DNA from 3 places in the Burkholderia sp. BCC1996 genome. Region 1 is predicted to be linked to each of the others. Evidence: riboswitches for the same ligand, from Rfam matches in the RefSeq annotation. Region 1 holds a riboswitch; each other region holds the start of a gene.
The links. A riboswitch is a leader RNA that binds a small molecule or an ion and turns the genes downstream of it on or off. The one in region 1 is predicted to bind glycine.
Positions count from the first base shown of each region.

Region 1 (10,245 bases):
GAAATCGCACGCATGCCCGCGAATGTAGACCAGCCCGTTGATCGACGACGAGCCGCCGAGCACCTTGCCGCGCGGGCAATGCAGGCGGCGTCCGTCCAGGTTCCGTTCCGGCGCCGTCTCGTAGTGCCAGTTGAACCGCTTCGTGTTCATCGGCATCGAGAACGCGCTCGGCATCTGGATGATCACGCTGCGATCGCTTCCGCCGTACTCCAGAACCAGCACGCTGACGTTCGAATCCTCGGTCAGGCGGTTCGCCAGCACGCATCCCGCCGACCCGGCGCCCACAATGATGTAGTCGTAGTATTTAGTCATCTTGATTATCCTGCTCGATGAATGATCCTGGCGTGCCGGGTCAGCCGCGCTTTTTCTCGCCGGTGGTGAACTCCGGCATGTGCGCTTCGATGTGCGCGATTTCCGCTTCCTCGCGCCGCAGGTCGAGCGACCGGCACAGCACGTAGTACGCGAGCGCCGAGACGATCAGCCCCACCAGCCAGGCCAGGTCGACACTGCCCATCGCCTTCGCGAGCGGGCCGACATAGACCTCGCGGTCGCCGTCGAAGATGCAGAAGAACGGCACCATCGACACGAACCCGATCAGGTACGAAAGCAGGCCGCGTCCGCCCCAGTTCCCGTACAGGCTGTCGCGCGGGCGAAAGAAATGCGGCACCGCGTAACGCCCCTTGCGCACGAAGAAGTAGTCGGTCAGGTTGACTGCCGTCCACGGCACCAGGAAATACAGCATCACCACCAGATAGATGTTGAGCACCGACAGGCCGGAACCGGACGCGTAGATGCGCATCGCCACGCCGAACTGCAGCAGCACGACGAAGACGATCGCCGCGATCCGTGCCTTCGCGGTCGGCTCCACCTTCCGGAACGAGTCCACGCTGGTGATGGCCGTCAGCTTCGCGCTGTAGATGTTCATCGCGATCACCGGCAGGAACGCGACGATCGTGATGGCCACGACCGCCGTGCCCAGCTGCGGCGCGATTCCGGCACCGACGCCGTGGAGCGCGACGAGCACATCGGTCGCATGCAGGTGCGCACCGAGCCATCCGCCCACCGCGATCATCCACGCGCCGGACAGCGATGCCCCGACGAACACCGCGGCGATCAGCCTGCCGCTCGGCGTGTTCTTCGGCAGGTAGCGCGAATAGTCCGACACGTACGGCGCATACGCGATGTTGTAGCTGGCCGCCGCCGCGAACTGCGCGATGAAGCCGGTCCAGTTGAAGCCCAGCTTCGCGACCGGCGCACCGGCCGCCGCCGGCGCGTCATGGATCCAGCCGGCCAGCACCGCCAGCGTCACGAGGCCGTAAAGCGGCAGCGAAAGATACAACGACCATTTGAACGTCCGGTGCATCCAGTCGTGTCCGAGGATCGCGAGGATCGTGGCCGGCACCGTCACGACCAGCGCGACCTGCAGCGGATCCCAATGGAACAGCGTCCTGAGGCCCTGCATCATCAATACCAGGTTGACGATGTTGAAGCCCGCGAAGACGAACAACGTCGCCAGCAGCACGAGCACGACGCCGCGATAACCGAACTGCGCGCGCGACTGGATCATCTGCGGCAAGCCGAGATGCGGTCCCTGCGAGCCGTGGAACGCCATGAACAGCGTGCCGAACATGATGCCGAGCGTGCCCGAGACGGTGGTCCAGAACGAATCGAGACCGACGCTCGGCCCGACGAAGCCGATCGTCATCGTGAAGAACGTGAAGTTCCCGACGAACCAGAACGGCCCCTGGCTGGCCAGCCGGTCGGTACGCTCGCTTTCCGGGACGAAGTCGATCGAGTGCGCCTCGATGGCACCGTGGTCGCCGCGCGGCGCCTTCAATACGTTTGTTTCTGCCTGCATGTCGTACCCCATGATCGCAAAGGGCTAAGCAGAGCGAATTCCCCGGACCGGTCCGGACGAACGGGTCGAGAAGATTTCGCATCGGAATCAGGCCGCCTTCGGCCGGCTGCAGGCTTTTGCCGTGCATGCTGGCCGAAGGCGGCACATCACGTGCAACCGGTCAGGGAAGCGTGATGCAGACTGACTTGGTCTCCATCAGATAGTCGAGCTGTTCCGGCCCGAGGTCCTTGCCGAACCCGGACGTCTTGAACCCGCCGAACGGCAGCGCCGGATCGATGGTGCTGTGCGCATTCACATAGACCGTGCCCGCCTGCAACCGCGGAATCAGGCCGTGCACGCGGCCCAGGTCGTTCGAGTAGATCGCGGCGGCCAGGCCGAACGACGAATCGTTCGCGAGCGCCACGGCCTCGTCGAGCGTGTCGAACGGCGCGGTCACGAGCACCGGGCCGAAGATTTCCTCGCGGACGATCCGCATGTCGGGACGGCAATGCGCGAAGATCGTCGGTTCGACGAAGTGCCCCGGGCCCACATGGGCGCGGCCGCCGTAGTAGCATTCGGCGCCTTCCCGGATGCCGGATTCGATGTACGACAGGACCGTGTCCTTTTGCCTGGCCGACACGAGCGGGCTGATGAAGCAATCGCGATCCAGCCCGGGGGCGATCTTCAACGTCGCCGTGTAGTCGGCGAGCGCCGCGAGGAAACGGTCATGGATGTCGCGGTGGATGTAGGCCCGCGTGCCCGCGTCGCACACCTGGCCGGAGTTGAAGAACACGCCGTTGGCCACGGCCTGCGCGGCGGCATCGATATCGGCGTCGTCCAGCACGATGACCGGGGACTTCCCGCCGAGTTCGAGCGTCACGCGCTTGATGTGCCGCACCGCGTTCTGCCCGACGTCGCGCCCGACCGGCGTCGAACCCGTGAAGGTCAGCTTGTCGATGCCCGGGTGGCTCGCCATCGCGGCGCCGATCACGCTGCCGCGACCGGTCACGATGTTGACCACCCCGTCCGGAATGCCGGCTTCCTGCACCAGTTCGGCAAAGCGCAGCGTCGACAGCGACGTGAGTTCGGCCGGCTTCACGACCGTCGTGCAGCCGACCGCCAGCGCGGCCGCCAGCTTCCAGGCCATGGTCTGCAGCGGATAGTTCCACGGCACGATCGCGCCCACGACACCGATCGGCTCCTTGCGCGTATAAGCCAGATAGTTGCCCGGCAACGACGGCTCGACCGTGCGGCCGTGCAGCTTGGATGCCCAGCCGGCGAAATAGCGGAACGTGTCGACCGTGCCCTGGATGTCGATCGCGCGGGCCTGCGCGACGGACTTGCCCATGTCGATCGACTCGATCTCCGCGAGTTCGTCCGCGTGCGCCTCGATCAGGTCGGCCAGCCGGTGCAGCAGCCGCTCGCGCTCCAGCGGCTTGAGGCGGCGCCATTCGCCGTGATCGAACTGGTGGCGGGCGGCGGCGACGGCACGGTCGAGATCGGCCGGCGTCGCGAACGGAATCTGCGTGATGACGCCCTCGGTCGACGGCTCGGTGACGGCGCTGAACTGGCCGTCGCTGCCGTCCACCCACGCGCCGCCGATGAACATCTTCATCGGCTTGGCGAGAAAGTTGCGGGTCGCCTGGGAAACATCGTGACGATCGAGATATTGCGCGACTACGGCATCCATGTTGATCTTCCTTGATAGCCTGCCCGGCGCCTCTCGGCGAGGTCCCCCGGGCCGTACGGTAGTGACTTCGGGCGTCCCGCGAGACGTCGCGCCCGATTCCTGAAATGAACGTCTCAGCGGGCGCGGGCCAGGCTGCGCGCGTGGAAAATGAAACCGATGCTGTTCATCAGCAGTTGCGCGGCCAGGATCGACGTCGTGCCGGTCGGATCGTAAGCCGGCGCCACTTCCACCAGGTCCATGCCGACGATGCTTCCATGGCTGCGCTTCGCGAGCGCCTGGATGATCTCGAGCACTTCGTAGTACTGGAAACCGCCGTGGCTCGGCGTGCCGGTTCCCGGCGCGATCGACGGATCGAAGCCGTCGATGTCGATCGTGATGTAGTAGGCGCCGCGCTGCGGAATCTGCTCGAGCACGCCGTCGGTGCCGAGGCGCCGGACATCGCGCACGGACAGGATGTTGGAACCCGCGGCGCGGGCCGCGTCATAGTCGCTGCGGTTGGATGACGAGACGTTGCGGATGCCGAGCTGCGTCATGCCGGCGATATGGTCCATCTCGGAGGCCCGGCGCAGCGGGTTGCCGTGTCCGTATCGCACGCCGTGGCGTTCGTCGACGAAGTCGAGGTGCGCATCGAAATGCACGATGTGAATCGGCCCGCGGCCTTCGAACGCCTTGATCACCGGCGCATGCACCGAATGATCGCCGCCGAGCACTACCGGCATCGCCCCGCCGGCGAGAATCTTGCGCACGGCCAGTTCGATGTTCGCGTTGCTCGTGGCCATGTCGGTGTGCACGATGTCCGCATCGCCGACGTCCACCATGCGAACCTGGTCCTCGGTCAGGTAGAGCACGTCGTCTTCGTGATCGTAGGCGCCCGCGTGCCCGAACGAAAACAGCGTCGACGCCTCGCGAATGCCGCGCGGGCCGAAGCGCGCGCCCGAGCGCCACTGGGTGCCCATGTCGTTGGGCGCACCCAGGATCGCGACGTCCGCGTCGATGTTCTCCCAGTCGAGACACACCGGCGCCTTCGCAAAGGTGCAGTGACCGACGAACGGCAGGTTGAGCCTGCCCTTTTCATAGCTGTTGTTCTGCATTGTCTCCGTCTCCATCCGTATGCGGATTCGTCTTCGGGCGCACGGCCGTCCATGCGCTTGCCTTTGCGGTCACTATGGGCAAAAATTTTTTCCGGAAAAATAGCAGGCATCAGATGTCCATATCGGATATTCCGATGTGACGGACGGAGGAGAACGGAACGTGAAACAGCTGCAGGACATCGACCTGAAACTGCTCAGGATTTTCATGACCATCGTGAAATGCGGCGGTTTCTCCGCCGCGCAGGCCGCGCTGAACGTGAGCCAGTCGACCATCAGCGAGCAGATGACCAGCCTCGAAACGCGCCTCGGCGTCAAATTGTGCGAACGCGGCCGCAGCGGCTTTCGTCTGACGGAACACGGCGTCGCAACCTACGAATCCGCGCAGCGCCTCGCGCTCGCGGTGGAAGCGTTCTGCATGGACACACATGCGCTCAAGCAGCGCATCTCGGGCCGGCTTCATCTCGGCATCATCGACAACACGGTCACCGACACCGACAGCATCCTGCCGCTCGCGCTGCGCCGGTTCGTCTCGCGCGGTCACGACGTCCAGCTCGACATCTACATCGGCACGCCGGCCGAGCTCGAGGAGCGCGTGCTCGACGGGCGGCTGCACCTCGCGATCGGCCACTTCCCGCTCACCGTCGCCGGCCTGTCCTACACGCAGCTGTACGAGGAGCCCGACGGCCTCTACTGCAGCCGCTACCATCCGCTGTTCTCGACCGACGCCACCGGCGACGCGCTGATCGAGCGCGTCCGGCAAAGCCAGGTGGTCGCGCGCGCGTTCCTGCAGCAGCGCGACCTGCAATTGCTCGAGAGCGGCAGCGCGGCCGCGACCGTCGACAATGTCGAGGCACAGGCGATCCTGATCCTGACGGGCGCGTATATCGGCTTTCTGCCGCGGCACTACGCGAGACAGTGGGTCGACGCCGGCCAGATGCGCCAGCTCGCCGCGGAACAGCTCACGTCCGCGTGGCCGTTCTCGTCGATCACGCGTCGCGGCGCCGCACAGCCGACCGTGCTTCGCGCGTTCCTCGACGACCTGATGGCCCAGTCGGGCAACCGCCCCCCGCCGGCGGACAGATAGTCGATATCGGATATTCATTTCGGTCTCCACCGAAGTATCGACCGGCCGCGATCGCGGCGCGGCCTTGCTCCGCCATGCCGCGCGCCGTTTTCGGCGCGCCTGCGCCGTGCCGCGGCATCTGCCTCGCCGCATGGGCAGTCGAACGAGGTGTTGACACCGCCGCGGGCGTGCGACTAGATTGTCGCCAGCTATCGGGATGTGTCAGGAGAGACCGCCGTCCGGCGGCGCCGAAGGGGAATCGCCCCAGAAACTCTCAGGCAAAAGGACTGACGCATCGATTAGCGCTCTGGAGAGTAGGCCTCTGGTCGTCGACCAAGCCTCGCCGAAGGAGAAGCGCCCCGCCGGGGCGCGCAATCTCTCAGGCAAACGGACAGAGGGGGCATCAGGCACGCAGCCTGGAATGCCCCGGTCTCGTCCGGATGCCGACTCGTCGATCATCCTCCCGCCCGTGCACTTCCGGCTTGCGTGTGCCGCATCACTCAACGCAACCCTGTCAGGAAGAGAGCATATGAGCGAGGTCCGATACACCGAATCCCATGAATGGCTGCGCGTCGAAGACGACGGCAGCGCCACCGTCGGCATTACCGACCACGCGCAATCGCAGCTGGGCGATCTGGTTTATGTCGCACTGCCAAACGAAGGCGACGCCTTTGCCCAGTACGACGAGGCCGCCACCGTCGAATCGGTCAAGGCCGCCGGCGAGGTCAAGATGCCGGTGTCCGGCACCGTGCTGGAAGCGAACGCCGCCCTGGGCGACACGCCGAGCCTCGTCAACGATTCGGCGGAATGCGACGGCTGGTTCTTCAGGATGCGCATCGACAGCCCGGAGCAGCTGACCGGGTTGATGGACGCCGCCGCGTATCGCGCCTATATCGGCGAATGACGGAGACGGCCATGAACGCATTCGATTCCGTCGCGCAGCGCGAGTCGTTCGTCCGCCGCCACATCGGCCCCGATGCAGACGAACAGGCCGCGATGCTGGCCGTGCTCGGCGTGGACTCCGTCGACGAGCTGGTGAAGCAGGTCGTCCCCGCGGCGATCCGCAGCGATGCGCCGCTCGCCCTGCCTCCCGGCTGCACCGAAGCCGACGCGCTGGACCGGCTGGCTGCACTGGCAGGCCGCAACCAGGTGTTCCGCTCGTTCATCGGCATGGGATACCACGACACCCACACGCCGCCGGTCATTCAGCGCAACGTGCTGGAAAATCCGGCCTGGTACACGGCCTACACGCCGTACCAGCCGGAAATCTCGCAAGGCCGCCTGGAGGCGCTGCTCAACTTCCAGACCATGATCGCCGACCTGACCGGCCTCGAGATCGCCAACGCGTCGATGCTCGACGAAGGCACCGCGGCCGCCGAGGCGATGACGTTCTGCCGGCGCCTCGCCCGGTCGGACAGCCGGATCTTCTTCGTCGCACATGATTGCCATCCGCAGACGATCGAGATCGTTCGCACGCGCGCGGAGCCGCTCGGCATCGAGATCGTCGTCGGAGATCCGCGCCGCGATCTGTCCGCCACCGGCTGTTTCGCCGCGCTGCTGCAATATCCGGGCACCTTCGGCGACATCCACGATTACCGCGACGTGGTCGGCACCCTGCATGCGAACGGCGCGCTGGCCGTGGTCGCCGCCGACCTGCTCGCGCTGACCCTGCTCGCGCCGCCGGGCGAATTCGGCGCCGACGTGGCGGTCGGCACCACGCAGCGCTTCGGCGTGCCGCTGGGTTACGGCGGCCCGCACGCCGGTTATTTCGCGACGCGCGACACGTTCAAGCGCACGATGCCGGGACGACTGGTCGGCATGTCGATCGACGCGCACGGCCGCCCGGCGCTGCGCCTCGCGATGCAGACGCGCGAACAGCACATCCGGCGCGAGAAGGCCACCAGCAACATCTGCACCGCGCAAGTACTGCTCGCCAATATCGCCGGCTTCTACGCGGCCTATCACGGCCCGCACGGACTGACCGCGATCGCGCGCCGCATCCACCGCCTCACCGCGATCCTGGCCGCGGGCCTGCGCCGGCTCGGCCATGCCGTGCCAACCGAATACTGCTTCGACACCATCGCCGTCGACAGCGGCAGTCGCACCGATGCCGTGCACGCGGCGGCACGGGCCCGCCGGGTCAACCTGCGCACCATCGACGCGCGCCGGATCGGCATCTCGCTCGACGAGACGACCACGTCCGACGATATCGTCACGCTCTGGTCGATCTTCTCCGAAGGGCGCGCCGTTCCCGACTTCGCGGCCGTCGACGCCGCCACCGCCGATGCGTTGCCTGCCCCGCTGCTGCGCCGGAGCGCCTTCCTCACGCACCCGGCGTTCAACAGCCACCATTCGGAAACGCAAATGCTGCGCTACCTGCGCCGGCTCGCCGACCAGGATCTCGCGCTCGACCGCACGATGATTCCGCTCGGCAGCTGCACGATGAAGCTGAACGCCACCGTGGAAATGATACCGATCACGTGGCCGGCGTTCGCCCGGCTGCATCCGTTCGCACCGGCCGAACAGGCCGACGGCTATCGCGTGCTGGCGCGGGAACTCGAGGCAATGCTGTGCACGATCACCGGATACGACGCGGTGTCGCTGCAGCCGAATGCGGGCTCGCAAGGCGAATACGCGGGCCTGCTCGCGATCCGCGCGTATCACGCGAGCCGCGGCGAGGCACGGCGCGACATCTGCCTGATTCCGTCGTCGGCGCACGGCACGAACCCGGCATCCGCACAGATGGCCGGCATGCAGGTCGTCGTCGTCGATTGCGACGATGACGGCAACGTCGACATCGAGGACCTCGCCGCCAAGGCCGCCCGGTACGACAGCCGGCTGGCCGCGATCATGATCACCTATCCGTCGACCCACGGCGTGTTCGAGGCCCGCGTACGCGACGCCTGCGACATCGTCCATGCGCACGGCGGCCAGGTCTACATCGACGGCGCCAACATGAACGCGCTGGTCGGGCTCGCCCAGCCGGGCGCGTTCGGCGGCGACGTGTCGCACCTGAACCTGCACAAGACCTTCTGCATCCCGCACGGCGGCGGCGGCCCCGGCGTCGGCCCGATCGGCGTCAAGGCGCATCTCGCGCCGTTCCTGCCCGGGCATCGGGAGGGCAGCGTGCCGGGGATCGGTGCGGTGTCCGCGGCGCCGCTCGGCAGCGCGAGCATCCTGCCGATCACTTGGACCTACATCACGTTGATGGGGTCGCGCGGGTTGCAGCGTGCAACCGAGGTGGCGATCCTCAACGCCAACTACATCGCCGCGCGCCTCTCGCCACACTACCCGATTCTCTATACGGGGCCGAACGGCCGCGTCGCGCACGAATGCATCATCGACCTGCGGCCGTTGAAGGACAGCAGCGGCATCAGCGTCGACGACGTCGCCAAGCGCCTGATCGATTTCGGCTTCCACGCGCCGACGATGAGCTTCCCGGTCGCCGGCACGCTGATGATCGAGCCGACCGAATCGGAATCGAAGGCCGAACTCGACCGGTTCATCGACGCGATGATCGCGATCCGCGCCGAAATCGCAGCCGTGGAAACGGGCACGCTGGATGCCGAAGACAATCCGCTCAAGCACGCGCCGCACACGGCGGCCGAACTCGTGGGCGACTGGCCTCACGCGTATTCGCGCGAACAGGCCGTCTATCCGCTCGGCGTCGCGGCGACGGCAGGCGGCAAGTACTGGCCGCCGGTTTCGCGGGTCGACAACGTCTACGGCGACCGCAACCTCGTGTGTTCGTGTCCGCCGATGGAAGCGTATCGATCGTGACGCGCCGGCCGACCCACTCGTAACGACACTCAACCCTGCTTGAGCGGCCGCGCACCCGACGTGCGCGCCGCACCGATACCAGGAGAAGGAAAAATGTTCAGCAAAGACATGCGGATCGAAGGCTTCGATGACGAACTGTGGACGGCGATGGAACGCGAGCGCGTTCGCCAGGAAGACCATATCGAGCTCATCGCTTCGGAAAACTACACGAGCCCGCGCGTGCTGCAGGCGCAAGGCTCGGTGCTGACCAACAAGTATGCCGAGGGCTATCCGGGCAAGCGCTACTACGGCGGCTGTGAATTCGTCGACGTTGTCGAACAGTTGGCGATCGATCGCGCAAAGGCGCTGTTCGGTGCCGACTACGCGAACGTGCAGCCTCATTCCGGCAGCCAGGCCAATGCCGCCGTCTACATGGCACTGCTCGAGCCGCACGACACGATTCTCGGCATGAGCCTCGCGCACGGCGGTCACCTGACGCATGGCGCGCATGTGAATTTCTCGGGCAAGCTCTACCGTGCGGTGCAGTATGGCCTGAACGCGAAAACCGGCGAGATCGATTACGACCAGGTCGAGGCGCTGGCGATCGCGCACCGGCCGAAACTGATCACGGCCGGCTTCTCCGCCTATTCCCGCGTGGTGGACTGGGCGCGCTTCCGGCAGATCGCCGACGCCGTCGGCGCATACCTGTTCGTCGACATGGCTCACGTCGCGGGCCTGGTGGCGGCCGGCGCGTACCCGAATCCGCTGCCGCACGCGGACGTCGTCACCACGACGACCCACAAGA
Region 1 covers NZ_CAJPHM010000041.1:8,472-18,716, reverse strand. The annotation lists gene betA (choline dehydrogenase) at 1-312, opposite strand, end outside; gene U4Z64_RS34835 (purine-cytosine permease family protein) at 353-1,858, opposite strand; gene U4Z64_RS34830 (aldehyde dehydrogenase family protein) at 2,019-3,527, opposite strand; gene speB (agmatinase) at 3,641-4,618, opposite strand; gene U4Z64_RS34820 (LysR family transcriptional regulator) at 4,779-5,702, shown strand; glycine riboswitch at 5,895-5,981, shown strand; gene gcvH (glycine cleavage system protein GcvH) at 6,103-6,585, shown strand; gene gcvP (aminomethyl-transferring glycine dehydrogenase) at 6,582-9,461, shown strand; gene glyA (serine hydroxymethyltransferase) at 9,555-10,245, shown strand, end outside.

Region 2 (9,310 bases), on a different contig from region 1:
CGATACGGCACAGCGTCGTAGACGCACGCGGCATCCCTCTGGCTGTCACTGTCACGGGCGCCAACTGGCACGATTCGATGGCTTTCGAGCCCACGCTTCATGCCATCCCGGCAGTGCCGGGCTTGAGCGGCCAGCCCCCGCAGCTATGCGTGCCAGACCTTCGAGAAGCGCGGTGCTGCAAGCTTCCGAGTCAATTAGTCAGGATATGATGTGGAGGGACCAAAGAGTAGATACACGCGTGTGATCGACATAAGGAGTGCGACATCGCCGGTAAGCTTATCGGAATTAAATGTGTGACGATATGAGCAGAATCGACACCTATGGCGGCGACGGAACTTGCGGCTTTCCTTTGGAAAGTAGTAGGTCGCGACAGTTCATGGTGAGTCGTATCCGCCCGTGTGGGTTTCATGAAAGTAGTCCTTCTGTCGCCCCTTCCTGTTGGGGGCATCGGCTGAAATGCTGCTAACGTTGTTTAGTGTTGCCCGGTAAGCAACGGGAGCTGCGCTTAGTTGCTCTTGCCGTAGCGATTATTTTCCCACAACATTGGCTCACGAACATGATCCTTCATAAAGTGCATCAATGAAAATTCTGGTTGCTGGATTTCAGCATGAAACGAATACTTTCGCGCCAACCAAGGCTGGCTGGCAGAGCTTTCTTCAGGGGGAAGGTTTCCCACCGCTGAGCCGTGGTGTCGACGTCATGAAGTTGCGCGACGTGAATCTGCCGGTCGGAGGGTTCATCAATTGTGCAGAAGAAGCGGGGCACGAAGTGATACCCGTGATTTGGGCCGGCGCAAGTGCGTCGGCGCATGTGACGAAAGAGGCATACGAGCGAATCACAAGCGAAATTGTTGGTGCAGTAAGAACCGGTGGATTTGATGCAATCTACTTGGACCTCCATGGTGCCATGGTTGCCGAGCATATCGATGATGGCGAAGGGGAGTTGTTGGAGCGGGTCCGCCGAGAAATCGGGGATACGGTACCGATAGTGGTTTCACTAGATCTGCACGCGAATGTTACGCAGAGAATGTTGGACTGCGCAGATGCAATGGTGACCTATCGCACATACCCGCACATCGATATGGCTGACACTGGGAGACGTGCCGCGCAGATCCTAGAAACGCTATTTAGCGAGAGACGTGTCCTCAAAGTTGTGGCACGCCGGGTACCGTTTCTTATTCCGATTAACGGGATGTGCACGCTTGTTGACCCTGCTCGTGGAATGTACGATCTGCTAATGTCTCTCGAGCGCGATTCAATTGTCTCATTGGATTTCGCGCCGGGTTTTCCTGCAGCAGATTTCTCGGAATGCGGTCCCGTGATCTGGGGATATGGGTACGATGAATCGGCGCTCATACGGGCTATTGAGTTGCTTATGGAGAGAATGATTCTGGACGAGCCGCGCTGGCAGGTTCAGATTCTTACCCCTGACGAAGCAGTGGTGGAAGCAATGCGTGTGACTGCCAGCGCAAGCATGCCGGTGGTAATAGCAGATACGCAGGACAATCCCGGAGTCGGTGGGGATTCAAATACTATGGGCATGGTGCGCGCACTGATTCGTCATGGCGCGACCGATGCTGCGGTGGGCTTGGTATGGGATCCGGAAGCTGCAGCGGCGGCGCACGCCGCAGGTGTGGGGGCGCATATCAAACTCGCACTCGGGGGTAAGTCCGGTGTTCCGGGTGATGCACCGCTAGTCGGGACATTCGAGGTTGATCATCTTTCCGATGGCCACTTTCGCTTCGATGGACCTATGATGAACGGCGTCGAAGGAGAACTTGGTCCGGTAGCATGCCTCCGCATCTACGGCGTAAGGATTGCCATCAGTACGGTGAAGGCGCAGATGTTTGATCGAAACCTCTATCGCGTAGCCGGGATTGAACCCGAAAAAATGAAGATACTTGTAAACAAAAGTTCCGTTCACTTCTGGGCGGACTTTGAGCCGATCGCCGAGGTAATCCTGGTTGCAAAAGCGCCGGGGCCGATGGCGGCGGATCCCATGGATCTCCCTTGGGAACATTTGGATCCTGAGATCCGGCTCAGACCGATGGGGCCGTCCCTCAAAGAGTACCGTCTGTCGCACGCTTGATAACTTGATGCGCACTTTCGACGCTGTGTTGAGCGCGACTGTTCTTGAGTTCGGTGAGTAGCGGCGTGAGTTGATAAAATCGTAGCCTCCATCGGGAAGATGCTGCATATGTGAAGGAAATTTCGCGTGCGGCTGGGTCCTGCGACGTATTGGGAGGGCCTCCCTCATGGGTGTTACCCGGGGAGAGCATAATCGGATTCGACGGGCGTGGTGCATTCCACGTCATCCCGCAAAACGTTGGAGCGTTGGCTCATATTTCGGCGAAAAGGTATAAAATGGATCAGGCTGTCGGCATTTTCTAATGGTGTGATAAGTGTGATTAGATTGTTTGCGGCCATTGCGGTGATCGTCTAAGTGACGGCAGGGCGATTGCCCGTGGAAAACATAGACATTTGTTTTAGTATTAGATTCAGTAGTGCATCTGCCGCGGCTGGCAATGGCCTTCCCACTTTGACAAGTAGTCGCGCTTTTGTGGACTGAAATAATGGGTGATTGACTGGCAACGCAACCAGTTCGCCCTTGGTGATCTCTCTGCTCACTGCATACTGCCCCACAAGCGTGATGCCAGTGCCACGAGATACAAAATTCTTTAGTACCGACTGTGAGTTAGATATAAAGGTCGGGTGGATGTTTAGGTTGTCGATATACGCGAGTGTTTCCACAAATTTACCGATCCCAAACGTCGGGGGCATCAGGGCCAACGGATAGTTCAATATTTCGCTAACGCTGACGGCTGTACCACGTACTGCGAGGGGATGTGTCACGTGCGCTAACACCGCCACCGGTTGAGGCGATGTCGCACGATACTCAACTTCCGGGTGCCCGGGTGGGTTGAATGCCAGGCCAATATGGGCTCGAGCTTCGGCGACCTCAGTCACCACGTCATCAACAGGCAGCGTGTCTACACAAATATCAAGCTTTGGATATTTTGCACAGAACGCGGCCAATACCTCCTCCATCAAGCTGTCGACGTAACCTTCACTTGTCACGATGCGAACGCTACCTTGTTCCAGTCCTCGCATCGCCTGAAAGCGGTCTTCGAGCTGTTCCTGCAACGCGTGACAGCCTCGCCAGTAGTCCAGCAAATAGCCCGCCGCATCGGTCGGTTGTACGCCCCGCGTACGTCGCTCAAATAAGGTGGCTCCTACTTCGTCTTCCAACAGCTTGATCTGTCGTGTGATGACGGACGGCGCCGTGTTCAAGCTATCAGAAGCCGCTCGAATAGACCCATGGATCAGCACTTCATGGAAGTACCTAAGGCGTCGTTGATTGATCTCTCGCATACGTAGTCTCGTTGGAACTGGCTGAATTTCTCGTGTTGCTTGTTGAGCAACTCTACCTGACTATTGTTGCTCTTGCGCATAGTTTTTTGGGGGAGGACGATCGTTTGTGTCTTGCGAATGAATCGTTTGCAAGATGTCGCAGAGTTTCCTCAGGAGATATCGCGTGTCAACCATTCCAACGACTCACGTGACCGAGACCAGGTCAGCCCTTTTCAGCAAGATTAGTTGGCGTATTTTGCCATTTTTGCTGACCTGCTACACCCTCGCGTTTTTGGACCGAATCAATATCGGTTTCGCGAAACTGCAAATGCAGAACGATTTGGGTTTTTCGGATGCCGTGTATGGCCTCGCAGCGGGCATCTTTTTTGTTGGGTACGTTTTGTTTGAAGTGCCTAGCAATTTATGGATGCTTCGTGTGGGCGCTCGAAAGACGATCAGTAGAATTATGGTGCTGTGGGGCATAACTTCTGCCGCGACTTTGTTTGTGCGGAACGATACGATGTTCTATTGTTTGCGTTTCCTGCTCGGTGTATTCGAGGCGGGGTTTCTTCCGGGCATGCTGTTTTATCTTACGTATTGGTATAACGAGAAGCGCATGGCTAGGGTGATTGCGATTGTTACGCTTGCCGGGCCGATCGGCGGTGCGCTTGGCGGTCCCATGTCAACTTGGATTCTGACCAAGTTTTCAGGTGCTCATGGCCTCGCAGGGTGGCAATGGATGTTTCTGTTGGAGGGGCTGCCATGTGTTGTGCTTGGTGTCGTAGCGCGATTTTTCCTGACTGACCGACCGAGTGATGCGAAGTGGTTGACCGAAACTGAGAAGTGTCTACTGGTTGCGGAGCTTGGCTCGCCGGCCCCGAAGCATCGTTCGTTTGCGCATGTACTGAAGGACCCGCGTATCTATTTGATGTGCGCAGCATACTTCTGCGTGATTGCGAGTATGTATGTGGTGAGTTTCTGGTTGCCAACCATTCTAAAAGAGCGGGGGGTGACCAACATGTTGCATATCGGTCTCTATTCCGCTATTCCACATGCGGTGGCGGCCTTTGGGATGTATTTTGGTAGCCGGAGTTCTGACATGCATCGTGAGCGCCGCTATCACAGCGCAGTTCCAGCACTAGTTGGGGCGCTGGCGATCGCGGGCGCTGCATTGCTCACGGGGCAATTGGTCACATCACTGCTGTTGCTTGCGATCGCTAATACGATGATGTATATGGCATATGCAGTGTTTTGGGCGACGCCGTCCGAATATCTGAAGGGCGACTCAGCTGCGGGGGGGATCGCGTTAATTAATACTACTGGCCTTATCGGTGGTTTCATGAGCCCGACATTTATTGGGTGGATTAAGACGCTGACCGGCAGCACTCAATTTGGTTTGTTGGGAATGTCATGTGTTTTAGCGATTGGCTCCCTCCTACTTTTGGTGAACCGGGTGCCAAATGACGGAGAGGCGCATGGTCATCGACATTCGTGAATTCATGTTAGATGTCGTAACTCTCATGTTATAGAGAAAATTTGGGGGCACGAGATAATCCTGAGCCGCAATCGCTGCGGCATGAAGTAAAGGATGAGCGGGGGATTTCGAAGTAGTGTAGAAGCGTTCGAACACGTGGTACGGGAGAGATCGTCTGACGCGACGGCGCCGAAGGAGCAACCGCCCCGGAAACTCTCAGGCAAAAGGACCGTACAACTAGAACATCTGGAGAGCGGCGCCAAGCGCCCACCGAAGGGGAACTGCCGCCGGACTGGGCGGCTTGCGAAACTCTCAGGTACATGGACAGATGGGGCTACGGTGCTGGCTGGGTAGTGCGTAAGTCAGTCGGCAGTGCTCAACGTTTGCATGGACCATGTCATGTTACGAATTGCCATTATTGGCGCCGGGATCACTGGCGTCACAACTGCGTACGCCCTCGCGCAACGCGGCTATCAGGTCACTGTTTTCGAACGTCATCGATATGCGGCGATGGAAACGTCATTCGCGAATGGCGGGCAGTTGTCCGCCAGTAATGCCGAAGTCTGGAACAACCGTGCAACCGTAATGAAGGGATTGCGCTGGATGTTCACGCGCGACGCGCCGTTACTGATGAATCCGCGCCCCGATTGGCATAAATACAGTTGGATCGGAGAATTTTTGCGGCAGATTCCGCGTTACCAAGCCAATACTATCGAAACGGTGCGTCTTGCAATTGCCGCGCGCGAACACCTTTTTGCGATTGCCGCGAGAGAAGGCATTGCATTCGATCTGGAACGACGCGGTATCCTGCACTTCTACGCGACGCGTAGAGAGTTCGACGCCGCAATGAAAGTCAATGCGCTGTTGCGAGAGGGGGGGCTCGACCGTCGCCCTGTCACGCCTGAAGAAATTCGCAAGATTGAGCCAACGCTACATGGCGAATTCTATGGTGGTTTTTTCACAGAATCCGATTCGACGGGCGACATTCACAAGTTTACGCGTGGTCTTGCGGACACATGCGCACGACGCGGGGTCGAATTTCGCTACGAAACAACCGTGCAGTCGATCCGCGAGGAGAGTGGAGCGCAGTTGGTTCTAACGACCAAAACGTTGGGGCAGCAAGACACTTCTGCATTTGACAGCCTCGTGATATGTGCTGGCGTGCGCAGTCGGGATTTTGCTGCGATGGTTGGTGATCACGTGAACGTATATCCCGTGAAAGGTTATTCGATTACTGTAAATCTCGACGATCCCATAAGCCACGAGAATGCGCCTTGGGTCAGCTTACTCGACGACAGCGCGAAGATCGTCACCAGCAGGCTCGGGGTGGACCGCTTTAGGGTCGCGGGAACTGCTGAGCTTAACGGCTTCAATCGGGACATACGTGCGGACCGCATCGAACCATTGGTACGGTGGACGCGGGAACATTTCCCGCAAGTATCGACGGCCCGCGTCGCTCCTTGGACGGGACTTCGTCCAATGCTGCCATGCATGCTTCCGAAAGTGGGGCGCGGAAAGCGCTGTGGGGTGTTCTATAACACTGGCCATGGCCACCTCGGTTGGACGCTGTCGGCAGTGACTGCAGAGGGAGTAGCTGAAGCAATCTCGAGTGAGATAAGCGCGAAATCACCACACTGAGTTGTGGGGTCTCGCGCAGCAGTTACGTGCTCTCTAGATCGTGTCGGCCAGGATGCGCATTGTGCAGTCCGCTAGCTGCCCACGTGGGCGACCTGAGGCAGTTCGCGTGGCGATCCTGCGCCGGCAATTGACGCGGCGCAGCATCTCATGTATCTTTCGTTGATACATGAGATGCTGCGCGCTTGATTGATATGTCTATCGAACTTGCACCCAGTGGTCTCCGTCGAAGAAAGGGTCGCCTCATGAACATCGATTTTCCAGAACTCCAAGCTCTTTGGACTTGTATAGTCATCGCATTCGCTGCAGCAAGCATTTCAATTACCGTAACACAAACTGTAATCTTCGCGCCGATACGGACGTGGGCCGATAAGGCGAACAGTACACTTGGTTATCTCTTTCAGTGTTTTTACTGCTTCTGTCACTGGGTTGTCATTGCTGCCGTTGCCTTTTATCGACCGACCCTATTGCCCGGAGGTAATTTGATCGTCGGTTGGCTGGTTTCAGTTTTCTTCACTGTTACCATTGCAACTATGCTGTCTGGAGTCATGTTCAAGGTCTTCTTGGTGGCTATGGCGAAGAAAGTTCAGGAACAGAAAATGGTCGAAAATTCTCAAAAATGAAGAATCTATTGATTTGTTAAGCGATAGCTTCGTGCGCCATGTAGTTGCTAGCGAGGAGTTGGACTGGTTGGCGGAATTTAGTCGGTAGTTGAATTGTGATGGCATTGAGTCACGATGTCTCGCGGTTGGATATCAGTAAGCTTTATGCGTGCAGGATATCCAGAAAGGTGACTGTTTCTCAAACTTACGACTTCATCGTCGCGCTGTGCCGGGTTCACATTTTAAATAGTCTTTATGTGTGAAACTATGACAAAGCATGTCAAATTGTTAGTTCTTGGCTCTGGTCCAGCTGGGTATACCGCGGCTGTCTATGCGGCACGCGCGAATCTCTCCCCCTTACTCATCACGGGCCTCGCGCAGGGAGGTCAGCTCATGACCACGACCGACGTCGAAAATTGGCCGGCGGATGCAAACGGCGTGGAAGGCCCCGAGTTAATGCGGCGTTTTCTTGAACATGCCGAACGCTTCAATACGGAAATCGTGTTCGATCATATCCATACGGCGAAGCTTGACGAAAGGCCGATCCGTCTAATCGGTGACTCGGGCGAGTACACCTGCGACGCGATGATCATTGCGACCGGAGCATCGGCGCAGTACCTGGGCCTGCCAAGCGAAGAGCAGTTCATGGGCCGCGGCGTATCGGCGTGCGCGACGTGTGATGGCTTCTTCTACCGCAAGCAGCACGTTGCAGTGGTGGGAGGTGGCAATACGGCTGTTGAGGAGGCACTCTACCTTTCTAGAATCGCGAGTAAAGTTACCGTGATCCATCGCCGTGACAAATTCCGCGCCGAGCCGATTCTGGTCGATCGCTTGCTCGAAAAGGAGATGGAAGGCGTCATCGAGATCAAATGGAATCACGTCCTTGACGAAGTTATGGGTAACGATGGCGGCGTTAATGGTCTGCGCATCAAGAATGTAAAGACCGGCGAAATTACGGATCTCACCCTTCAGGGCTTGTTCGTCGCGATTGGCCATAAGCCAAACACCGAAGTCTTTGCGGGTCAGCTTGAGATGAAGGACGGCTACATCGTCACCAAAGGAGGGGCGAGCGGCAGTGCCACCGGCACGAGTGTACCGGGCGTGTTTGCGGCTGGTGACGTGCAGGACCACGTGTATCGTCAGGCGATCACGAGCGCGGCCACCGGGTGTATGGCCGCGCTTGACGCCCAGCGCTACCTGGAAACCGCGTTCCCACTGAACGTTTGAATCACCCCTTGAGTTGCTTAGCATGCGCGCCCGCACGAATAGCCGGTCAGGCAGAGTATTCACGTAGCGGCCCCGCGTCTCGCGCAGCGGTTCGCGCCGTCGAGTGCGGCGATTGATTCCTCTCCGCAGCGGCGTATTGGACGACAGGCGTGCGCAGGTACTGCCGCACGTGAGCCCGCTATTCGTCGTGTTGTCTCACCCTGCATAACGCAATGAGCAGCGATGTCCGTATAGCCGTATGCTTCTCGTCACTTCTCAACTATCGGGAAACGGGGAAAAGAGCTGCCTCCTATTTACTCTGCCATCGCCCTTTATCTCGAAGCGTCTCCGATGGTCGCTTGCCGAACAGTCGTCGGTAGTCGGTCGCGAACTGTCCCAGATGCGAGAACCCCCACGCGGCGGCGACATCCTGCACCGAGCTCGCTGTGTCGCCGCACAGGTCACGCCGCGCACCGTTCAGCCGCAGCGCGCGCAGGTACGTCGTCGGCGCCATACCAAGTACGTCCTGGAAGCAGTACTGCAGCGTGCGTCGGCTCACGTGCAACTGCGCGCACAGCTCGGGCACTCCGACCGGCCGCGTGCGGTGAGCGAGCATGTAGTCTCGGGCCTGATCGACGATCCGGCGCCGCCGCGACTGCATCGCGCCGGGTATATTGTCTAAAGGCAGCACGCACACGTCGAACAGTGCTGCGAGTACTTCTGCCTGCAGGATGTTCTGCTGCGCGTCGGAAATGGGGGCGAAGGCGGTAACTGCATGGTGGAGTCGTCGCGCAAGCAACGCACACAGGCGGGCCAGTTGAGCTTCACCGACTTTCATCACGCTCTGCGCAAGTAGCGGCTCATTGGGCTCGCATTGCTCGATCTGTTCGGAATAAAGGCGCAGCGCGTCGCCGCGCACAACGACGCCGTGGATCGAGAATCGCGCCGGTGTCAGCAATTCGAATTCCGTGTTGCTAGGCTGGCACGCCAGTGTGCCGACATCGATTCGTCGCGCATCGAGTCGCGCTTCGTGGTCACGTACG
Region 2 covers NZ_CAJPHM010000056.1:1,165-10,474, reverse strand. The annotation lists partial or broken gene U4Z64_RS36875 (hypothetical protein) at 1-158, shown strand, start outside; gene U4Z64_RS36870 (M81 family metallopeptidase) at 580-2,088, shown strand; gene U4Z64_RS36865 (LysR family transcriptional regulator) at 2,439-3,371, opposite strand; gene U4Z64_RS36860 (MFS transporter) at 3,535-4,845, shown strand; glycine riboswitch at 4,977-5,066, shown strand; gene U4Z64_RS36855 (D-amino acid dehydrogenase) at 5,224-6,462, shown strand; gene U4Z64_RS36850 (hypothetical protein) at 6,705-7,082, shown strand; gene trxB (thioredoxin-disulfide reductase) at 7,317-8,288, shown strand; gene U4Z64_RS36840 (helix-turn-helix domain-containing protein) at 8,578-9,310, opposite strand, start outside.
Region 2: linked by a shared signal. The riboswitch ahead of U4Z64_RS36855 (D-amino acid dehydrogenase) and the one ahead of gcvH (glycine cleavage system protein GcvH) in region 1 are both predicted to bind glycine.

Region 3 (10,245 bases), on a different contig from region 1:
TGCACCTGATTCGTCGTCAGCGCCGCCACCTGCGCGCTCGTCAGCGCACCTTCCTGCGCCGCGCTCAGATTGGCGATCTGCGCCGTCGTCAGTGCCGCGACCTGCGTCGGCTTCAGCGCCGCGAACGCGGCCGTCGTCAGCGCATTCACCTGATCGGTCGTCAGCGCCGCCACTTGCGCCGTCGTCAGCGAGGCCGCCTGCGCGGTCGTCAGCGCCTTGACCTGATCGGTCGTCAGTTTCTGCACCTGCGTCGTCGTCAACGCAGCGACCTGGTTCGTCTTCAGCGCCGCGACATCGGCCGTCGTCAGCGCCGTGACTTGCGCCGTCGTCAGCACCGCGACGTCGGCCGTCGACAAGGCAGCGGCCTGCGCCGTCGTCAGCGCGTGAATCTGGTCCGTCGTGAGGCCGTTCTGTGCCTGGCTGGTCGTCAGCGCCGCCACTTGAGCGCTCGACAGCGCACCGGCCTGGGGCGCGCTCAGCTTCGAGAGTTGATCGGACGTGAGTGCTGCAATCTGGTTCGTCTTGAGCGCGGCAATGTCCGCCGTATTCAGCGAGCCGAGCTGGTCGGAGCTGAGAATCGCGACAGCCGTCGTGCTGAGGCTGACGACTGCCGACGTGGTCAGCGCAGCCACCGAGTCGGTCGTCAGCGCCTTGACCTGGTCCGTCGTCATTGCACCGATGTCAGTCCCTGTAAGCGCGTGCGCCTGCGCCGTCGTAAGCGCCGCGATTTGCGCCGTAGACATGCCCGTTACGATCGAAGTCATGCTTCATCCTTTCCAAGTTCGTTGTTCAGAAGCGGCATGTCCGAGACTGCCCCCCGTCAGCCGACGCTTTACTTTGATTTGGCCCTATCCTGCACCCGACTGATTAACGACCATGGAGCGACAAACTTTAGATAGATCGGGCGATCGATCGCATGTCACCGGGACATGCGCGAGACGCTGCCGATGCAGCGGCAGGATTTGAATGCGTTCTGAAAGATTTCACGAGCGCGTGACGGCCATTTCGCACCCGGCGTCGGCGGGTGGCTGCGCGCGCAATGGGCTTGCGTTGAAGTGAAGCGGCGGAAGCGTCTGGATCGCTCGCGCACGGGCTAGCGGCGCGGCGCAAGCTGCCGTATCAGTGACTCGCGCGCTGTCGATGCCCGAGCCAACCGGCGCGCGTTGCCCTCACGTTGCCCTGGTTAGGCACGCGAGATGAACGATCAAAAAAAGGGAATCGATACGAAGAATGCTCGATCAGGCTTGGCGCGCCCGGCTGGGATCGAACCAGCAACCCCTGCCTTCGGAGGGCAGTACTCTATCCATTGAGCTACGGGCGCATATGACAGTGACGACAGTGAAACGACCCCAATAAACTGGCCGCCCACCATTGACAAGACCGCAAGGATACCCGGTTTCCCAAAACGCGTCCACCTTGCCCGCCGAAACCCCGTCAGGCCCGCAATTCGTGCGGGTAAACACGCGCCTTCGCGCCGCTCGCCGTGATGTAAACGTTCCGTCTATAATCGTCCGGACTCATTGGATCGCCAGCCATTTTGCCGTTGCACCGCGCTCACAATTCCTAATCACGGAGACGAGGCAAGCATGAGCGAAGCACCCCACGAATCTCCCGTCAAAACCCCCGGGCAGCTGATTGCCGTCGTCATCGCCTCATTCGCGATTCCGATCGCCCTGATCGTCCTGTTTGCCACTTATGCCAACCATGCGTTCCGTTCGGGCGCGGGCACGGATGCGCTATCCGACGAACAGGTCGCCGCGCGGATCGCACCGCTCGCGAAAGTCGAAGTGAAGGACGCCAATGCGCCCCGCACGTACAAGACCGGCGAGGAAGTCTACAAGGCCGTGTGCGTGACCTGTCACGGCACGGGCGCCGCGGGCGCGCCGAAGTTCGGCAACAAGGACGACTGGGCACCGCGCATCTCGCAGGGCTTCGACACGCTGCTGAAAACGGCGCTGTCGGGCAAGGGCGCGATGCCGCCGCGCGGCGGCACGAGCCCCGACGACGTCAGCGACTATGAAATCGCGCGTGCGATCGTCTACATGGCGAACAACGACGGCGCGAACTTCCCCGAACCGGCTGCCCCGGCCGCCAATGCGGCACCGGCGGCGAGCGGCGCGGCGGGTGCGGCAGGCGCTTCGGGCGCCGACGCATCGAACGCGCAGGCCGCCGCTGCAATGGCCGCGATCGCCGCGATTCCGCAGGCCGGCGAAAAGCCCGCGGCCGCGCCGGCCAGCGCCGACGCCGCCTCCGCCGGCAAGGCGCTGTACACGCAGGTCTGCCAGGCGTGCCACGCGGCCGGCGTGCTCGGCGCGCCGAAGTTCGGCAGCAAGGAAGACTGGGCGCCGCGCCTGAAGGACTCGATGGATACCGTCTACAACTACGCGCTGCACGGCAAGGGCGCGATGCCGCCGAAGGGTGGGTCGAGCGCGTCCGACGCCGACGTGAAGGCGGCCGTCGACTACATGGTCAACGCGTCGAAGTAACGCCTGCCGGCCAGAAAAAACCCCCGCGGCGCACACACATCGCGGGGGTTTCGTTTATCCGGATCGCCGCGGCGTCCGTGCGCCGAAGCGCACCGCCTCACTTCTGCAACAGCGCCTTCAGGCTCGCGAGCCGGTCCTTCGGCGTCATCGGCGCTTCCTCCGGCGTCGGCGGCGGCGCTTCGTCGAGCCCCATCTCGGGAATGAAGCGCGACGGCTCGCACACGACCGTCTCGCGCGCCCGCTTGCGCTTCTTGCACCAGTTCAGGTGCAGACTGCGCTGCGCGCGCGTGATCGCGACGTACATCAGGCGGCGCTCCTCCTCGATCCGCTCGTTGTCGATCGGGCCGTCGTCCTCGCTGCCGCCGCGGTGCGGCATGATGCCCTCCTCGACGCCGACCAGGAACACGTGCGGATACTCGAGCCCCTTCGACGCATGGACGGTCGACAGCCGCACGGCGTCCGGATCCTCGTCCTTGCCTTCGAGCATCGACATCAGCGCGACGGTCTGGATCAGGCCGAGCAGGTTCTTGCCGGTATCCGCAAGCCCGTCCGCGTTGTGGAAGCCGTCGGCCTCGCCGTCGACGGCTTCGGTCTCGGGCTTGGTGCCCTTGCGCTTCAGCCATTCGAGGAATTCGAGCACGTTCTGCCACTTCGACTGCGCCTGCCGCTCGTCGAACGCATCGTACAGGTAGGCCTCGTAGTGAATGGCCTCCATCATGTCGTCGAGCACGACGGTCGCGGGCTCCTTGTCCGCGCGATCGGTCAGGCGCTGAATGAAGTCGCAGAACATCCTGAGCGGCTCGACCTGCCGCGCGGACAGCCGCGCCTCGATCCCGCCCATGTACACGGCCTCGAACAGCGACACCTTCGCCTGGCCCGCGAACGAGCCGAGCGCCTCGAGCGTCGTGTTGCCGATGCCGCGGCGCGGCGTCGTGACCGCGCGGATGAACGCGGGATCGTCGTCGGCGTTCGCAATCAGCCGCAGGTACGCGCACAGGTCCTTGATCTCGGCCTTGTCGAAGAACGACTGGCCGCCCGACAGCACGTATGGAATCCGCTCGCGCCGCAGCACCTGCTCGAAGATTCGCGCCTGGAAGTTGCCGCGATACAGGATCGCGTAGTCGCGGAACTGCGCGCGCCGCTCGAACTTGTGCGCGGACAGCCGGAACACGACCGATTCGGCCTCATGCTCCTCGTCGTTGCACGGCGTGACGGTGATGGAGTCGCCCATCCCGTGCTCGGACCACAGCTTCTTCTCGAACAGCTTCGGGTTGTTCGCGATCACGTTGTTGGCAGCGGTCAGGATCCGCACCGTCGACCGGTAGTTCTGCTCGAGCTTGATCACGTGCAGCTTCGGGAAATCCTTGCCGAGCTGCGCGAGGTTCTCGAGCGTAGCGCCGCGCCAGCCGTAGATCGCCTGGTCGTCGTCGCCCACCGCCGTGAACGCGGCGCGCGTGCCGGCGAGCAGCTTCAGCAGCTCGTACTGGCACGCGTTGGTGTCCTGGTATTCGTCGATCAGCAGGTAGCGCAGCTTGTTCTGCCAGCGGTCGCGCACCTGCTCGTTCTTCGCGAACAGCTCGGCCGGCAGGCGGATCAGGTCGTCGAAGTCGACCGCCTGGTATGCATGCAGCGTCGCGACGTAGTTGCGGTAGACCAGCGCCGCCTGGTGCTCGTCCTCGTTGGCCGCGATCGTCATCGCCTCCTCGGGCATGATCAGGCCGTTCTTCCACAGCGAGATGGTGCTCTGGATCTTGCGGATCAGGCCCTTGTCGGTGGTGCCGATCTGCTCCTGGATCATCCCGAAGCAGTCGTCCGAATCCATGATCGAGAACTGCGGCTTCAGGCCGACGTGCTCGGCCTCCTGGCGCAGGATCTGCACGCCGAGCGAGTGGAACGTACACACGGTGAGCTGGTTGACGGGCACCTTGCGGCCTTCCTTGCCGGGCGTGGTGAGCGTCTTGCCCTCGAGCAGCTTCGACACGCGCTCGCGCATTTCGGCGGCGGCCTTGTTCGTGAACGTGACGGCCGCGATGTGGCGCGGCTCGAAGCCTTTCGCTTCGATCAGGTGCGCGATCTTCTGCGTGATCACGCGGGTCTTGCCGCTGCCCGCGCCGGCGAGCACGAGGCAGGGACCGTCGAGGTAGCGCACCGCTTCGTTCTGAGCGGAGTTGAGGCCTGCGGACATGATGGCGGATGATGTTGCGGTTGACGGCGAACGCCGGGAGGATGCCGCGCGCGACGGGCCTGGAATGCAGGCGGACACGCGGGGCAGGACGCGCATGTTAACACGTCGGCGACGCGCTTTTCGGGAGCGCCGCCGGACGGGGCCGGGCGGGCAGGCGGTCGTTTCTCGGGCGGGCGTGTGCCGGCTTTTCGTGCGGGCAAGCTGCCGTTTCGCCTTCTTGTCGGGTTCTTTATCCAGTCCTCGCCGATCCTCGTCCGGACGGCCAATCCGGCCCCATCCACGGCCCGATCGGTCACAATGGGCGGCCGTCGCGGTGGGAAGCCCGCGGCGGGACGCGCCCCAACGCCGCCCGCGGGGTCGATGCGCGCAGCGCCCGGCGGTCCGACGCATATTGCCGGCTGCGGCCGCGCGCATGCCGTGTCCTGCCGGGCATTTTGCCGAGCGCGTCGGTGTGCGCCGCCGCGCCATGCCAAAATAGCCGGTCGTCCTCGCGCCCCAGCGGCGCGCCCTCTTTTCGTTTCGTACGCAGCCAGGGATTGCCATGTCGTCATTGCTCAGGATTGGTTTGATGGGTTTCGGTTTCGCCGGCGCGACGTTCCACGCGCCCGTGATCGCCACGAGCGGCCGCACCGAGGTCGCCGCGATCGCGACGGGGCAACCCGATCGCGCGCGCGCTGCCTTTCCGGGCGCCCGCATCGTCCCCGATCTCGACACGCTGCTCGGCCTCGACGATATCGACTGCGTGGTGATCGCCACGCCGAACGACACGCACTTCGCGCTCGCGCGCCAGGTGCTCCAGGCCGGCCGCCACGTCGTCGTCGACAAGCCCGTCACGCTCACGGCCGACGAAGCGCTCGCGCTCGCGCGGCTCGCGAATGCGCGCAGCCGCCTGTTCGCACCGTTCCACAACCGCCGCTGGGACGGCGACTTCCTCACCGTGCGCCGCATCGTCGAATCCGGCGAACTCGGCCGGCTCACCTATTTCGCGTCGCACTTCGACCGCTTCCGGCCGACGCCGCGCACGCGCTGGCGCGAGGAGCCCGCACGCGGCGGCGGCCTGCTGCTCGATCTCGGCCCGCACCTGATCGATCAGGCGCTCGCGCTGTTCGGGCTGCCGGAAACGGTCAGCGCCACGGTCAAGACACGCCGCGACAACGGCACGGCGCCCGATTTCGTGCACCTGCTGCTCGGCTATCCGGACAAGGACGTCGCGCTGCATGCGAGCGCGCTGTCGGCGATCGAGCCCGCGCGCTTCACGCTGCACGGCACGCGCGGCAGCTACCAGAAGTTCGGGCTCGACACGCAGGAAGAGCAGTTGAAGGCCGGCCTCACGCCGGATCACGTCGAGTTCGGCGGCGGCAACCCGCCCGGCGTGCTGCGCGTGCTCGACGGCGAGGTCGAGGTCGAGCGGCCGGTGCCGACGCTCGACGGGCAGTACGCGGAGTTCTATCGCGCGCTCGCCGCGTCGGTCCACGACGGCGCGCCGTTCCCGGTCACGCCGCAGGACGCCGTCGACGTGATGACGATCATCGAGCTCGCCGCGCAGAGCGAGCACGAAGGCCGCCGGGTACCGTTCGTGCGTCGCACCGTCTGACGGCCGCCGGCCGGGTCGTCGTCGCCCCGGCCGCAGCCGCCACCGCGCGCCGCCCCCGGCAGCGGTCACGCGTCAGCCGCCACGGCGCCACGTTCCCGAACATTCCGTTACAAATGGTGCGGGAACGAAAGTCAGCGGTCGTCCGGTCTGACGCGTTTCTCAAAAAGTCGATCCGACACCAAACCGTCAGGAGAATGTGATGCAACGGTTGATTCGCGCAGCGGCATGCTGCGTCCTGGTTTCCTCGCTCGCGGCCTGCGTCGTGCAGCCGCAGCGGCCGGCCCGACAGGCGCCCCCGCCCCCGCCGCGGCCGAATCCGCAGGTCGTCGCGAACGATCGCCTGCAGGAGGTCCAGGGCCGGATCGACAACCTGCACCGGCGCATCGACGCGCGCGTGAACGGCGGCTACTACCCGCCGCCGTACGGCGCGCAGCTGCACCACCGCCTCGACGTGATCCGCCAGGAAGCGAACGACATGTCGGGCCAGCACAACGGCGGCCTGTCCGGCGACGAGCAGCGCGTGCTGAACCAGGAACTCGACACGGCCGCGCGCGCGATCGGCGAGTAATCCCGGCCATGCCGGCGCCCGCCGGTGCCGGCAGAAGCGGCGGCGCCGCACGCCGCCGCTTGTCGCGAAGCGACATTCTTTTGCTCAAATTGACAATGCCCACCCGCTCGCGTACAGTCGCCCGCACGCGTCGGGAGAGCGTGTGACCGCGTAGCAGCAACGCCGGTCGCGCCGCCGAAGGGGCACACCCGCAAACTCTCAGGCAAAAGGACCGACCGCGTCGGGGAATCCCGTCCGCGCATTGCGCGGGCCGCACTCCCCGCACTCTGGAGAGCGGCAGTAGCCCGCAGCACATTGGCTGCGCGGGCAGGCTGCCCACCGAAGGGGCGCGCGTTCGCCGGCTCGTGGCCGCGGCGCAATCTCTCAGGTATCGAGGACAGAGGGGCATGTACCGGATCGTTTCGCAGGCCCCAAGGCCGCGACGGTCGGCACATGGCCGTTCTGACCCGCGCGCAAGCGCCTTGCCTGAGGCCTCGATGACTGCACTGAATCAAACCCCGCTCAACGCCGCGCACCGCGCGCTCAATGCCCGCATGGTCGACTTCGGCGGCTGGGACATGCCCGTCAACTACGGCTCGCAGATCGAAGAACACGAAGCCGTGCGCACCGACGCCGGCATGTTCGACGTGTCGCACATGTGCGTCGTCGATTTCACCGGCAGCCGCGTGCGCGCGTTCTTCGAGCACGCGATCGCGAACAACGTCGGCAAGCTCAAGATCCCCGGCAAGGCGCTCTACTCGTGCCTGCTCAATCCGCAGGGCGGCGTCATCGACGACCTGATCGTCTATTACTTCACCGAAGACTTCTTCCGCGTCGTCGTCAACGCCGGCACGGCCGAGAAGGACATCGCGTGGTTCAACCAGCTCAACGAACAAGGCGGCTACGGCCTGACCATCGCGCCGCGCCGCGATTTCGCGATCGTCGCCGTTCAGGGCCCGAACGCCCGTGAAAAGGTCTGGACGACGGTGCCCGCCGCGCGCGCCGCGACCAGCGAGCTGAAGCCGTTCAACGCCGCGCAGGTCGCCGGCACGCCGTTCGGCGACCTCACCGTCGCGCGCACCGGCTACACGGGCGAAGACGGCTTCGAGGTGATCGTCCCGGCCGTGCACGTCGAAGCGCTGTGGAACGCGCTCCAGCAAAACGGCGTGCGCCCGTGCGGGCTTGGCGCGCGCGACACGCTGCGCCTCGAGGCCGGCATGAACCTGTACGGCCAGGACATGGACGACACCGTGTCGCCGCTCGACGCGGGCCTCGCGTGGACGGTCGACCTGTCGGCGCCGCGCGAGTTCGTCGGCCGCGCCGCACTCGAGGCAAACGGCACGCGCGCCGCGTTCGTCGGCCTGATCCTGCAGAAGGAAAACGGCAAGGCGGGCGGCGTGCTGCGCGCGCACCAGAAGGTCGTCACGCCGCACGGCGAAGGCGAGATCACGAGCGGCACGTTCTCGCCATCGATGCAGGAGTCGATCGCGTTCGCGCGCGTGCCGGCGGCCGTCCAGGTCGGCGACACGGTCCATGTGCAGATTCGAGACAAGCAACTTCCCGCGCGCGTGGTAAAACTGCCGTTCGTGCGCAACGGCAAGGTCCTCGCTGCGTAACGACCGGGAGGCGACCGGGAGGCCGCCTGCCGCGAAGCCGGGAAATGGCGCCCGGCGCAACCACACCCGGCGCGCCCCGGCGGCGCGCCAGCATAACGAACACACCCTTTTATCCAGGAGCATCCGATGAGCAACGTCCCGGCCGATCTGAAGTACACCGACGAACACGAGTGGGTCCGCACCGAAGCCGACGGCACGCTGACGGTCGGCATCACCGATCACGCGCAGAGCACGCTCGGCGACATCGTCTTCCTCGAGCTGCCGCAAGTCGGCAAGTCGGTGAACGCGGGCGACGCCGTCGGCGTCGTCGAATCGGTGAAGGCGGCATCCGACATCTACTCGCCGGTGTCCGGCGAAGTCGTCGCCATCAACGAAGAAGCCGCCGACTCGCCGGAAGAAGTGAACAGCGACGCATACGGCGTGTGGCTCTTCAAGATCAAGCTCGCGGCCGGCGCGTCGACCGACAAGCTGATCGACGCTGACGCCTACAGCAAGCTGATCGACTAATTTTCCTTACCCGAACCGCGCGGGGCCGGCCTCGGCCCGCGCGGGACCAGAGTCACGCCATGAAGCTCGAACACCCGGACCGCCTGATGAACCGCACGCCCCTCTCGCTCGCCGCGCTCGAAACGCACGACGCGTTCGCAGAACGCCACATCGGCCCCGATGCCGCCAGCCAGCAGGCCATGCTCGACACGCTCGGCTTCGCGTCGCGCGCCGCCCTGATCGACGCCGTGATCCCGGCCTCGATCCGCCGCGCCGAAACGCTGCCGCTCGGCCCGTTCGCGCAACCGAAGAGCGAGGCCGAAGCCCTCGCCGCGCTGCGCGCCCTCGCGGACAAGAACCAGGTGTTCCGCTCGTATATCGGCCAGGGCTATTACGACTCGCACACGCCGGCCGTGATCCTGCGCAACGTGCTCGAAAACCCGGCGTGGTACACGGCCTACACGCCGTACCAGCCCGAAATTTCCCAGGGTCGCCTCGAGGCGCTCCTGAACTTCCAGCAGATGGTCGCCGACCTCACGGGCCTCGCGATCTCGAACGCCTCGCTGCTGGACGAAGCAACCGCCGCGGCCGAAGCGATGACGCTGCTGCAGCGCACCGGCAAGCCGGCGTCGAACGTGTTCTACGTCGCCGACGACGTGCTGCCGCAGACGCTCGAAGTGATCCGCACGCGCGCGCTGCCGATCGGCATCGAGGTCAAGACGGGCCCGGCGGCCGACGCCGCGCAGGCGAACGCGTTCGGCGTGCTGCTCCAGTACCCGGGCGTGTACGGCGACGTGCGCGACTACCGCGCGCTCACTGAAGCGATCCACGCGGCCGGCGGCCATGTGGTCGTCGCGGCCGACCTGCTCGCACTGACCGTGCTGACGCCGCCCGGCGAATGGGGCGCGGACGTCGCGGTCGGCAACACGCAGCGCTTCGGCGTGCCGATGGGCTTCGGCGGCCCGCACGCCGCTTACATGGCCGTGCGTGACGAATTCAAGCGCCAGATGCCGGGCCGCCTGGTCGGCGTGACCGTCGACGCGCAGGGCAAGCCCGCGCTGCGCCTCGCGCTGCAGACGCGCGAACAGCACATCCGCCGCGAGAAGGCGACGTCGAACGTGTGTACCGCGCAGGCGCTGCTCGCGATCATGGCGAGCATGTACGCGGTCTACCACGGCCCGCACGGCCTGAAGACGATCGCGCTGCGCGTGAACCGCATCGCCGCGCTGTTCGCCGCCGGCGTGAAGCAGCTCGGCTTCGCGACCGTCAACGACACGTTCTTCGACACGCTGACGATCGATACCGGCGCACGCACCGCGCAGGTCCACGAA
Region 3 covers NZ_CAJPHM010000022.1:100,138-110,382, forward strand. The annotation lists gene U4Z64_RS28085 (beta strand repeat-containing protein) at 1-671, opposite strand, end outside; tRNA gene U4Z64_RS28090 (tRNA-Arg) at 1,246-1,321, opposite strand; gene U4Z64_RS28095 (c-type cytochrome) at 1,587-2,486, shown strand; gene U4Z64_RS28100 (UvrD-helicase domain-containing protein) at 2,584-4,671, opposite strand; gene U4Z64_RS28105 (oxidoreductase) at 5,213-6,265, shown strand; gene U4Z64_RS28110 (hypothetical protein) at 6,465-6,833, shown strand; glycine riboswitch at 6,955-7,058, shown strand; glycine riboswitch at 7,090-7,223, shown strand; gene gcvT (glycine cleavage system aminomethyltransferase GcvT) at 7,310-8,428, shown strand; gene gcvH (glycine cleavage system protein GcvH) at 8,555-8,935, shown strand; gene gcvP (aminomethyl-transferring glycine dehydrogenase) at 8,995-10,245, shown strand, end outside.
Region 3: linked by a shared signal. The riboswitch ahead of gcvT (glycine cleavage system aminomethyltransferase GcvT) and the one ahead of gcvH (glycine cleavage system protein GcvH) in region 1 are both predicted to bind glycine.